Regions from separate parts of the Kitasatospora sp. NPDC087315 genome, predicted to be linked through region 3. Evidence: riboswitches for the same ligand, from Rfam matches in the RefSeq annotation. Region 3 holds a riboswitch; each other region holds the start of a gene.

What was found. Region 3 has a riboswitch for cyclic di-AMP ahead of ACIO5D_RS21885 (M23 family metallopeptidase). Riboswitches for the same ligand answer to the same signal wherever they lie in the genome.
Region 1: linked by a shared signal. The riboswitch ahead of ACIO5D_RS07020 (transglycosylase family protein) and the one ahead of ACIO5D_RS21885 (M23 family metallopeptidase) in region 3 are both predicted to bind cyclic di-AMP.
Region 2: linked by a shared signal. The riboswitch ahead of ACIO5D_RS14510 (NlpC/P60 family protein) and the one ahead of ACIO5D_RS21885 (M23 family metallopeptidase) in region 3 are both predicted to bind cyclic di-AMP.

The regions. Positions count from the first base shown of each region.
Region 1 covers NZ_JBIUYD010000004.1:7,798-10,604, reverse strand. The annotation lists gene ACIO5D_RS07025 (cytochrome P450) at 1-839, shown strand, start outside; cyclic di-AMP (ydaO/yuaA leader) riboswitch at 1,064-1,235, shown strand; gene ACIO5D_RS07020 (transglycosylase family protein) at 1,241-2,128, shown strand; gene eno (phosphopyruvate hydratase) at 2,373-2,807, shown strand, end outside.
Region 2 covers NZ_JBIUYD010000009.1:9,835-12,641, reverse strand. The annotation lists gene ACIO5D_RS14510 (NlpC/P60 family protein) at 1-1,167, opposite strand; cyclic di-AMP (ydaO/yuaA leader) riboswitch at 1,178-1,332, opposite strand; gene ACIO5D_RS14505 (NlpC/P60 family protein) at 1,690-2,727, opposite strand.
Region 3 covers NZ_JBIUYD010000015.1:24,529-27,335, reverse strand. The annotation lists gene ACIO5D_RS21890 (YiaA/YiaB family inner membrane protein) at 91-381, opposite strand; cyclic di-AMP (ydaO/yuaA leader) riboswitch at 627-785, shown strand; gene ACIO5D_RS21885 (M23 family metallopeptidase) at 798-1,658, shown strand; gene ACIO5D_RS21880 (hypothetical protein) at 1,723-2,598, opposite strand; gene ACIO5D_RS21875 (GNAT family N-acetyltransferase) at 2,661-2,807, shown strand, end outside.

The DNA.
Region 1 (2,807 bases), on a different contig from region 3:
TGATCCACGAGTTCGCCTTCCCGCTGCCCATCTACGCGATCTGCGACCTGCTCGGCGTGCCGTCCGAGGACCAGGACGACTTCCGGGACTGGGCGGGCATGATGATCCGCCACGGCGGCGGTCAGCGCGGTGGCGTCGGGCGCGCGGTACGGAAGATGCGGGCGTATCTGCTGGAGCTGATCCACCGCAAGCGGGCCGACCTCGGCGACGACCTGATCTCCGGTCTGATCCGGGCCAGTGACCACGGCGAGCACCTGACCGAGAACGAGGCCGCGGCGATGGCCTTCATCCTGCTCTTCGCCGGCTTCGAGACGACCGTCAACCTGATCGGCAACGGCACCTACGCGCTGCTGCGCAACCCCGGCCAGCGGGCCCTGCTGCAGGACTCGATCGTCCGCGGCGAGACCGCGCTGCTGGAGACCGGCATCGAGGAACTCCTGCGCTACGACGGCCCGGTGGAGCTGGCCACCTGGCGGTTCGCCACCACCCCGCTGGCCATCGGCGGGGTGGACATCCCGGTCGGTGACCCGGTGCTGGTGGTGCTCGCGGCGGCGGACCGGGACCCGGCGCGGTTCTCCGACGAGAACACCCTCGACCTGGCCCGGACGGACAACCCGCACCTCGGCTTCGGGCACGGCATCCACTACTGCATCGGCGCCCCGCTGGCCCGGTTGGAGGGCCGGGCCGCACTGGCCACGCTGCTCTCCCGGCTGCCCGATCTGCGGCTAGCCGAAAGCCCGGAGAATCTGCGGTGGCGCGGTGGTCTGATCATGCGTGGACTTCGTGAACTGCCGGTCGAATTCACCCCGGAGAGGCCGTCGTCCGAGACCGTCGACTGAGGTTTCCGGCGCGTCAGTCGGGTGCCGTCGACCCGCTCCACGTGGCCTGAATCACCATTAAACCGGACATAGCACCTCGGTTGGTAGGCGTATGACCACGGGCCGTAATTTCTGTGTGATGTGGGCGATATGAGCTTGTGATTGATGTGATGATCTGTCTAACCTCCCTGGAGTCCGCTGCTGCGGACCTCGTGCGCGGGACGCCGAATCCTGCCCGCCGCGTCACGGGAAATCGACCAGAACCCTTGGGCAGGGGCGGGGGAACCAGGTTTGTTGCCGTCCCCCACGGCTTGGGGTGAAGCCGCCCGCGCGGGCCGAGACGTTCCGCGTGACGCGGCCGGGCCACCTCCCGGTCCGAACCCGACAGCTCACCTCGCAGGCGTGCGGAGAGGGACATCTTCATGCTGTTCGTTGGAACTGGCCGTCACCGTCGTCGTACCCAGGCCGAGAAGGCCATCGCCGTCGCCGGTGTGGCCGGCGTCGGACTCGCGATGCCGCTCCTCACCGCCTCCGGTGCCTCGGCCGCGCCCGCCTCCACCTGGGACGCGGTCGCCCAGTGCGAGAGCGGCGGCAACTGGAGCATCAACACGGGCAACGGCTTCTACGGCGGCCTGCAGTTCACCTCCAGCACCTGGAAGGCGTACGGCGGCAACGCGTACGCCGCGCAGGCCAACCAGGCCAGCAAGGCCCAGCAGATCTCGGTCGCGGAGAAGGTCCTCGCCTCGCAGGGGCCGGGCGCCTGGCCGGTCTGCTCCCAGAAGGCCGGCCTGACCAAGGGCGGCGCCCCGGCCGCGGTCGACACCTCCGTCGCCAAGCCCGCCGCGCCGAAGCCGGCCCAGCCGAAGCCGGTTCAGCAGCAGGCCCAGAAGCCCGCGCAGAAGCCCGTCCAGCAGCAGGCCCCGCAGCCGGCCGCGAAGCCCGCCCAGCCCGCGCAGCAGAACACCCAGGCCCCGGGCTTCTCCGGCAAGGCCGGCTGGGACGCCGACGCGAAGGTGTACTGGTACCAGAACAACGGTGCCTGGTACTGGACCAGCCACCAGAGCGTCTACCAGCAGTACGCCGGCCAGGCCGCGAGCCAGGACTTCCGCCCGGCGGCCGCCCAGAGCGCCCCGGCCGCCGCGCCGAAGAGCGGTCACGGCTACACCGTCCAGTCCGGCGACACGCTGTCCACCATCGCCGCCGCCCAGGGCGTCTCCGGCGGCTGGCAGGCGCTGTACGACGGCAACCGCGGCACCGTCGGCGGCAACCCGAACCTGATCGTCCCCGGCCAGGTGCTCACCCTCGGCTGAGTCCCGCACCGGGCGACAGCGGGCGAAGGGGGCCGGATTCGGCCCCCTTCGCCCGCTTCCGGCCCCGTCCATGGGGCAACCAGGTGAACTACCGGTGGGTAGGCAGGCCACACGCTGAGACGGGACCGAGGTCAGCGTGGCCCTGAGAGCCCGTGCGGTTAGGCTCTGGTCGTAACGACTCCGCAATCGTCCCGCCGACATCATCACCGTCAGCCGGACCCCTGCTTCCGCTAGGAGATGCCTCGTGCCGTCCATCGATGTCGTCGTAGCCCGTGAGATTCTCGACTCGCGTGGGAACCCCACGGTCGAGGTCGAGGTCGGCCTCGACGACGGCAGCACCGGCCGTGCCGCTGTCCCGTCGGGTGCCTCGACCGGCGCCTTCGAGGCGCTGGAGCTTCGCGACGGTGACAAGAACCGCTACTTCGGCAAGGGCGTGGAGAAGGCCGTTCTGGCCGTCATCGAGCAGATCGGCCCGGAGCTGGTCGGCTACGACGCCACCGAGCAGCGCCTGATCGACCAGGCCATGCTCGACCTGGACGCCACCCCGGACAAGTCCTCGCTCGGCGCCAACGCCATCCTGGGCGTCTCGCTGGCCGTCGCGCACGCCGCCGCCGAGGCCAGCGACCTGCCGCTGTTCCGCTACCTGGGCGGCCCGAACGCGCACGTCCTGCCGGTCCCG
Region 2 (2,807 bases), on a different contig from region 3:
TCAGAGCCGCACGATGGTGGAGACCGGCATGTTGGAGGCCGACTCGTAGCGGACCGAGGCGCCGGGCTTGGGCGCGTGGATGACCTGGCCGCCACCGACGTAGATGCCCACGTGGTGGTTGTCGCCGTAGAAGATCACCAGGTCGCCGGGCTGGGCGTTGGCGATGTTCGAGCCGATCCGGGTGCCGGCGTTGGCCTGGGCCTGCGAGGTGCGCGGCAGCGACACGTTCGCCTGGGCGTACGCCCAGCTGGTGAGGCCGGAGCAGTCGAAGGAGTTCGGGCCGGTGGCGCCGTAGACGTACGGCGCGCCGAGCTTGCTCTCGGCGGCCGCGATCGCGGCGGCGGCCCGCGAGCCGTTGGCGGCCGGGGCGCTGGGCGCGGACGACGTGGACGGCGTGGACGACGCCGACGGCTTGGTGACGGGCGAGGAGGACGGGGTGCCCAGGTCGCCGCGGCCGTTGTCGCGGGATGCCCGGTCGGCCTCGGCCTTCGCGGTCGCCTTGGCGGCGTCCGCCTTGGCCTTGGCCTCGGCGGCGGCCTTCTCCTCGGCCGCGCGCAGCGCCTCGCGCTCCTGCTCGGTCAGCGTGTTGAGCAGTTCCTGGGCCTTGGCCAGCTTGCCCTGGATCTCCTCCTTGGACGCCTTCAGCTGCTGGGTGGTGGCCTCCAGCTCGCCGAGCTTGTTCTGGGCCTCGGTGCGGTCCTGGTCGAGCCTGCGCTGCTGCTCCTGGAGCTCCTTCAGCTGGCCCGACTGCGAGCTGCCGGCCTGCGTCAGGGTGCCGGCCTGGGTGAGGAAGTTGTCCGGGCTGGAGGAGAGCATCAGCTGAACGGTCGGCGATATGCCGCCGTTGCGGTACTGCTCGCCGGCGATCTCGGCGAGGCCGCCCTGCAGATCGGTCACCTGCGACTGCTGGCGGGCCACCTTGTCCTGGAGCTCGCCGACCTGCTTCTGCAGCTCCTGCTGCTTGGCCTGGGCGCCGTTGTACTGCTCGGTGGCGACCTCGGCCTGCTCGTTGAGCTTGTCGACCTGCTCCTTGACCTGATCCTTGGTCGGCGTCGGGTCGGCGTGCGCGCCCGACTGCGCGGAGAGGGCCACGGCCGCTGCGGCGGCCGCGGTCAGGATGGAGACGCGGGCACGGCCGGCGGGCTTGGGACGACGATGGGACGCCACGAAGGCGGACTCCTTCTTCCTACGTCCGCCTACCGGGTGAGCTGACGGGTTCGGGCCGGAAGCGTGCCCTACGGCGCCTCACCGACCGTTCCACCGGTCGACCTGGCGCCGATTCACCCCGGAGGAACTTGGTTCCCCGGCTCCGCTCCACAGCGTCCCCGACTGCTGGACTCCCCGTCGGGCAGTCACCTGCCCCGCTGCTTCACGAACTCGACGGTAACCCCCGCCGTCACCCGGGATGGGTGATCGACTGCACGGTGGTTCGAGGCATGACCCTAGTAACAGAACCGTGATCCGTTCAAATCCTTGTCAGAAAAAAGACGGAAGAATACCCAAGTTCATTTGTGAATATGACCGAATGTGATCACAACCGCACGCGGGGCTGATCATTACTCACAATGCGGGTCGAGAGCGCCCGACCGGGGCGTGTCCCACATCACAGCAGCGGGCCGGCCCGGCCGGGCGTGTCGACCTATCAGGGAATGTCTGGATCGGGGGCTTCTGCCCCCAATCGACGAACCGTCAGACCCGGCGGATGGCGTTGATCTTCATCGCGTCGGCCTTCATCACCTTCACCACGTCACCGGTGTGCGGCGCGTGCACCACCATGCCGTTGCCGATGTACATCGCGACATGGCTGCGGTCGTCGCGGTAGATGATCAGGTCACCGGGCTGCGCCTGGTCCAGCGAGGGGACCCGGGTGCCGACGCCGGCCTGCGCCTGCGAGGTGCGCGGCAACGAGACATTGGCCTGCTTGTACGCCCAGACCATCAGACCGGAGCAGTCGAAGGTGCTCGGCCCGATGGCACCCCAGACGTACGGCGAGCCCTGCTTGCTCATCGCCTTGGCGACGGCCACCCCGGCGTACCCGCCGGCCTGCGGCAGGCTGCTCAGGTCGGTGCGCTCGCTGCCGCGCGAGGCCCGGTCGTCCTGCTGCTGCTGCGCCTTCAGGGCGGCCCGGTCGGCCGCGCTGAGCGAGTTCAGCAGCGTCTGGGCCTCCTTGAGCTTCTGGTTGACGTCCGCCTTGGCCTGGTTCAGATCCTTGGTGGTGCTGTCCAGGGAGGCGAGGACGGCGGCCGCCTCGGCCTTCTGCTGGTCCAGGCGGCGCTGCTGGTCCTGCAGGCCCTTGAGCGCCTCGGACTGGCTGGAGCTGGCCTGCTGGACGCTGGAGGCCTTGTCCAGGTAACCCGACGGGTCGGAGGAGAGCATCAGCTGCACGGACGGGTCGATGCCGCCGGTGCGGTACTGCTCGCCCGCCACCTCGGCCAGCCCGGCCTGAAGCTGCGTCATCTGGTCCTGGCCGCGGGCCACCTGGTCCTGGAGCTGGTCCGCCTGCTTGCGCAGCTGGTCGGCCCGCTCCTTGGCGCCGTTGTACTTCTCGGCCGCCTGCTCCTGCTCCTCGTTCAGCTGGTCGATCTGCGCCTTCACGTCCTCCTTCTTGGGGGAGGGCGCGGCGTGGGCGCCGACCTGGGCGGAGAGGGCGACCGCGGTCGCAGCGGCAGCGGTGAGCACGGAGACCCGCGCGCGGCTCGGCTGCTTGGGACGGCGGTGGGAGGCCAAAGTGATCGGTTCCTTCTTCCAACGGACTCACCCGTTTGAGTGAGGATCCGGAAAATAGGTTTGACGCCAGACCCTAGTGA
Region 3 (2,807 bases):
GCCGATAGCCATAAAGCTAAGGCTAATAGCCTTAGCCGTCAAGCTATCGATGCGCGACGGCTTCGGAGGTGCCCGTTCCGTGGTGCCCGCTCAGATCCCTTCCACCTTGAACGGGTCGTGCTCGCTGAGCAGCTTCTCCAGCCGGGCCTGGTCCACCCGGGTGACGATCTCGCTGGTCTCCTGCTTGTCCCGGACCACCTTGGCCAGGGTGAACGAGGAGGTGACGGTGTAGAGCAGGCCGAGTCCGAGGAAGGCCCTGGTCCACCCCCCGACCGGGAGGTAGGCGATCCCGATCGCGAGGGCGGCGGCGGACAGGGCGAAGGAGAGCACGGCCTGGACGTGGTACGCGGCCGTGGTGCGGGACTGCATCGGTGCGTTCATGGCGTCAGGATGGCGGCGCCCCGAGTGGACGCACATGAGTAGAACTACTCAAATGGGGGGTCGTTCGTTGACGTCCAATCACGTTCGGTAGTGTCAGTTGTCGTCAATCGTCCCAAAACGCCCATCGGGTCGCGTGGTGCCCGTGCTGTATCCGGTTGTCCCGAACGGATGGCTTGGAATCAGGGGCGCCTAGGATTAACGTTTGATAACGCAGCGCGGTTGTCAACGCCGTACCCAGACGGCACCGTGCGCCGTCGCCTAATCCCGACGACCCGCCCCCGGGCAGGTCAGGGAGCCGGGGAACCACGTTCCTTGGGGTGAATCGGCCGGGCCCAGGCCCAGCCGTAGGAGACCTTCCTGCTCCGAACCCGTCAGCTAACCCGGTAGGCGCGAAGGAAGGAAAGGAGCGCGCCTCCGTGGCGTCGACGTACTCTCCGGCACACCTGCCCGGCTCCGCCGCCGGCACCCAGCTGCTCGACCACCCGCGGCCCGCCGCCCACGAGGGCGGCTACGGCGGCCCCGCGGACGAGACCGGCCCGCAGCCCGCCGACGCCAACCGGCACCGGATGCCGCGCCAGGCCCGCGGCACCGCTCCACTGCTCGGCGTCACCGCCGTGGCCGCCACCCTCGGCGCCACCGGCTTCGCCTCCGCCACCCCGGCCGCCGCGCCGGCCATCGAGGCCCCGGACGAGACCCCGGTCGCCCTCTCCGCCGACCCCGGCCTCGCGCTCGCCGCCCGCATCCAGCAGCAGGCCGACAGCCAGCGCACCGCCGCCGAGGAGAACGCCCGCGTCCAGGCCGCCCAGGAGGCCGAGGCCAAGCGCGCCGCCCAGCAGGCGGAGGCCAAGCGGGCCGCCGAGGAGGCCGAGAGGGCCAAGCTCGCCGCCATCAACCTGCCGGTGCGCGACTACAACCTCTCCGCCCACTACGGCCAGAGCGCCTCCTACTGGGCCCACCTGCACACCGGCCTGGACTTCGCGGCCTCCACCGGTACCCCGGTCTACGCCGTCGGCCAGGGCACCATCACCTCGGCCGGCTGGTCCGGCTCGTACGGCTACCGGATCGTCGAGACGCTGCCCGACGGCACCGAGATCTGGTACTGCCACCTCTCCTCGATCATCAAGGGCACCGGCAAGGTCGTCCCCGGCCAGCAGATCGGCAAGGTCGGCGCCACCGGCAACGTCACCGGCCCGCACCTGCACCTGGAGGTCCGCCCCGGCGGCGGGGCCCCGGTCGACCCGGAGACCTGGTTCGAGCAGCGCGGCATCACCCCCTGACGCCCGGAGGTGCCCCGGTCCGAGCAGCGGCCGGGGCACCTCCGCGTTCCAGGACCCGGAGGGCTCAGGCCCCGTCGGGCAGCCCGGCCAGGTACGCGTCGATCTCCTCCTGCCCCGGCTCCGGCGCCAGGTCCGGGAACTCCGCCACCAGCAGCCGCGGCAGCCCCGGCACCGTCCACCGGCCGGCCAGCTCCAGCGCCGCCTCGGCGGCCGCCTCCTCGAACGCCCCGAAGTCCCCGGTCAGCTCGTCCGGCATCGGCCGGCCGAGCGCGGTCAGCTCCGCCAGGTTGCGGTAGCTGCGCCGCATCAGGCCCTGCTCCAGCAGCCGCCGGGCGCCGTCGGTGGCCATCCCGACCGTGAGCACCCGGGCCGGGCCCCAGCCCTCACCGGCCGTCTCGTCCACCCAGCCGGCCGGCTCCAGCGCCGCGAACGCGGCCAGCCGGTCCTCCTCCGCCAGCTCCCGGAACCCCTCCAGCCAGGCCCGCACCGCCGCCTCGTCCGCGACGTCCACCCCGTAGGCGTGCAGCAGCAGCGTGTACAGCCGGGGCCAGGTCACCAGGTCCGCCCGCCGCAGCAGGCCGGCCGCCACCTCGCCCTGCCACTCGGCCTCCGCGTGCAGCCGCTCCTGCCGCTTGGCGTTCAGCCGCTTCGCCGCCCGCTGGCGGTCGATCAGCAGCCGCACCGCCTCGCCGTACGCCAGCGGATCCTCCTCCGGCGCGGGCTGGACGTACAGGTAGAGCCGCTCGACGAGCAACTGCTCCACGGCGTTCGAGGTCAGCTCCGGCCAGCCGTCGTGCATCCTGCCCTCGCCCAGCTCCAGCAGCGCCAGCACCGTCCGCAGCGGTTCCTCGGCCACCGGCGCGCGGCCCTCCGCCTCCGCCCAGGCGAGCAGTTCGGCGGCCTTGGTGCGCGGGGCGAGCCGCAGGTCTTCGTCTTCCATAGCCTCGACGGTAGCCGCTGGCCGCCCACCGGACGGACCGGGCCGGAGTAGGGTCGACGGACATGGTCCCCGTACGACTCACCGGCCCCCGGCTGGCCATTCGCGAGTTCCACCACACCCCGGGCGACATCGACGCGCTGTACGCCGTCTTCGGCGACCCGGTCGCCACCCGCCACCTCCCCTTCGGACCGTACGACCGGGAGAGCTGT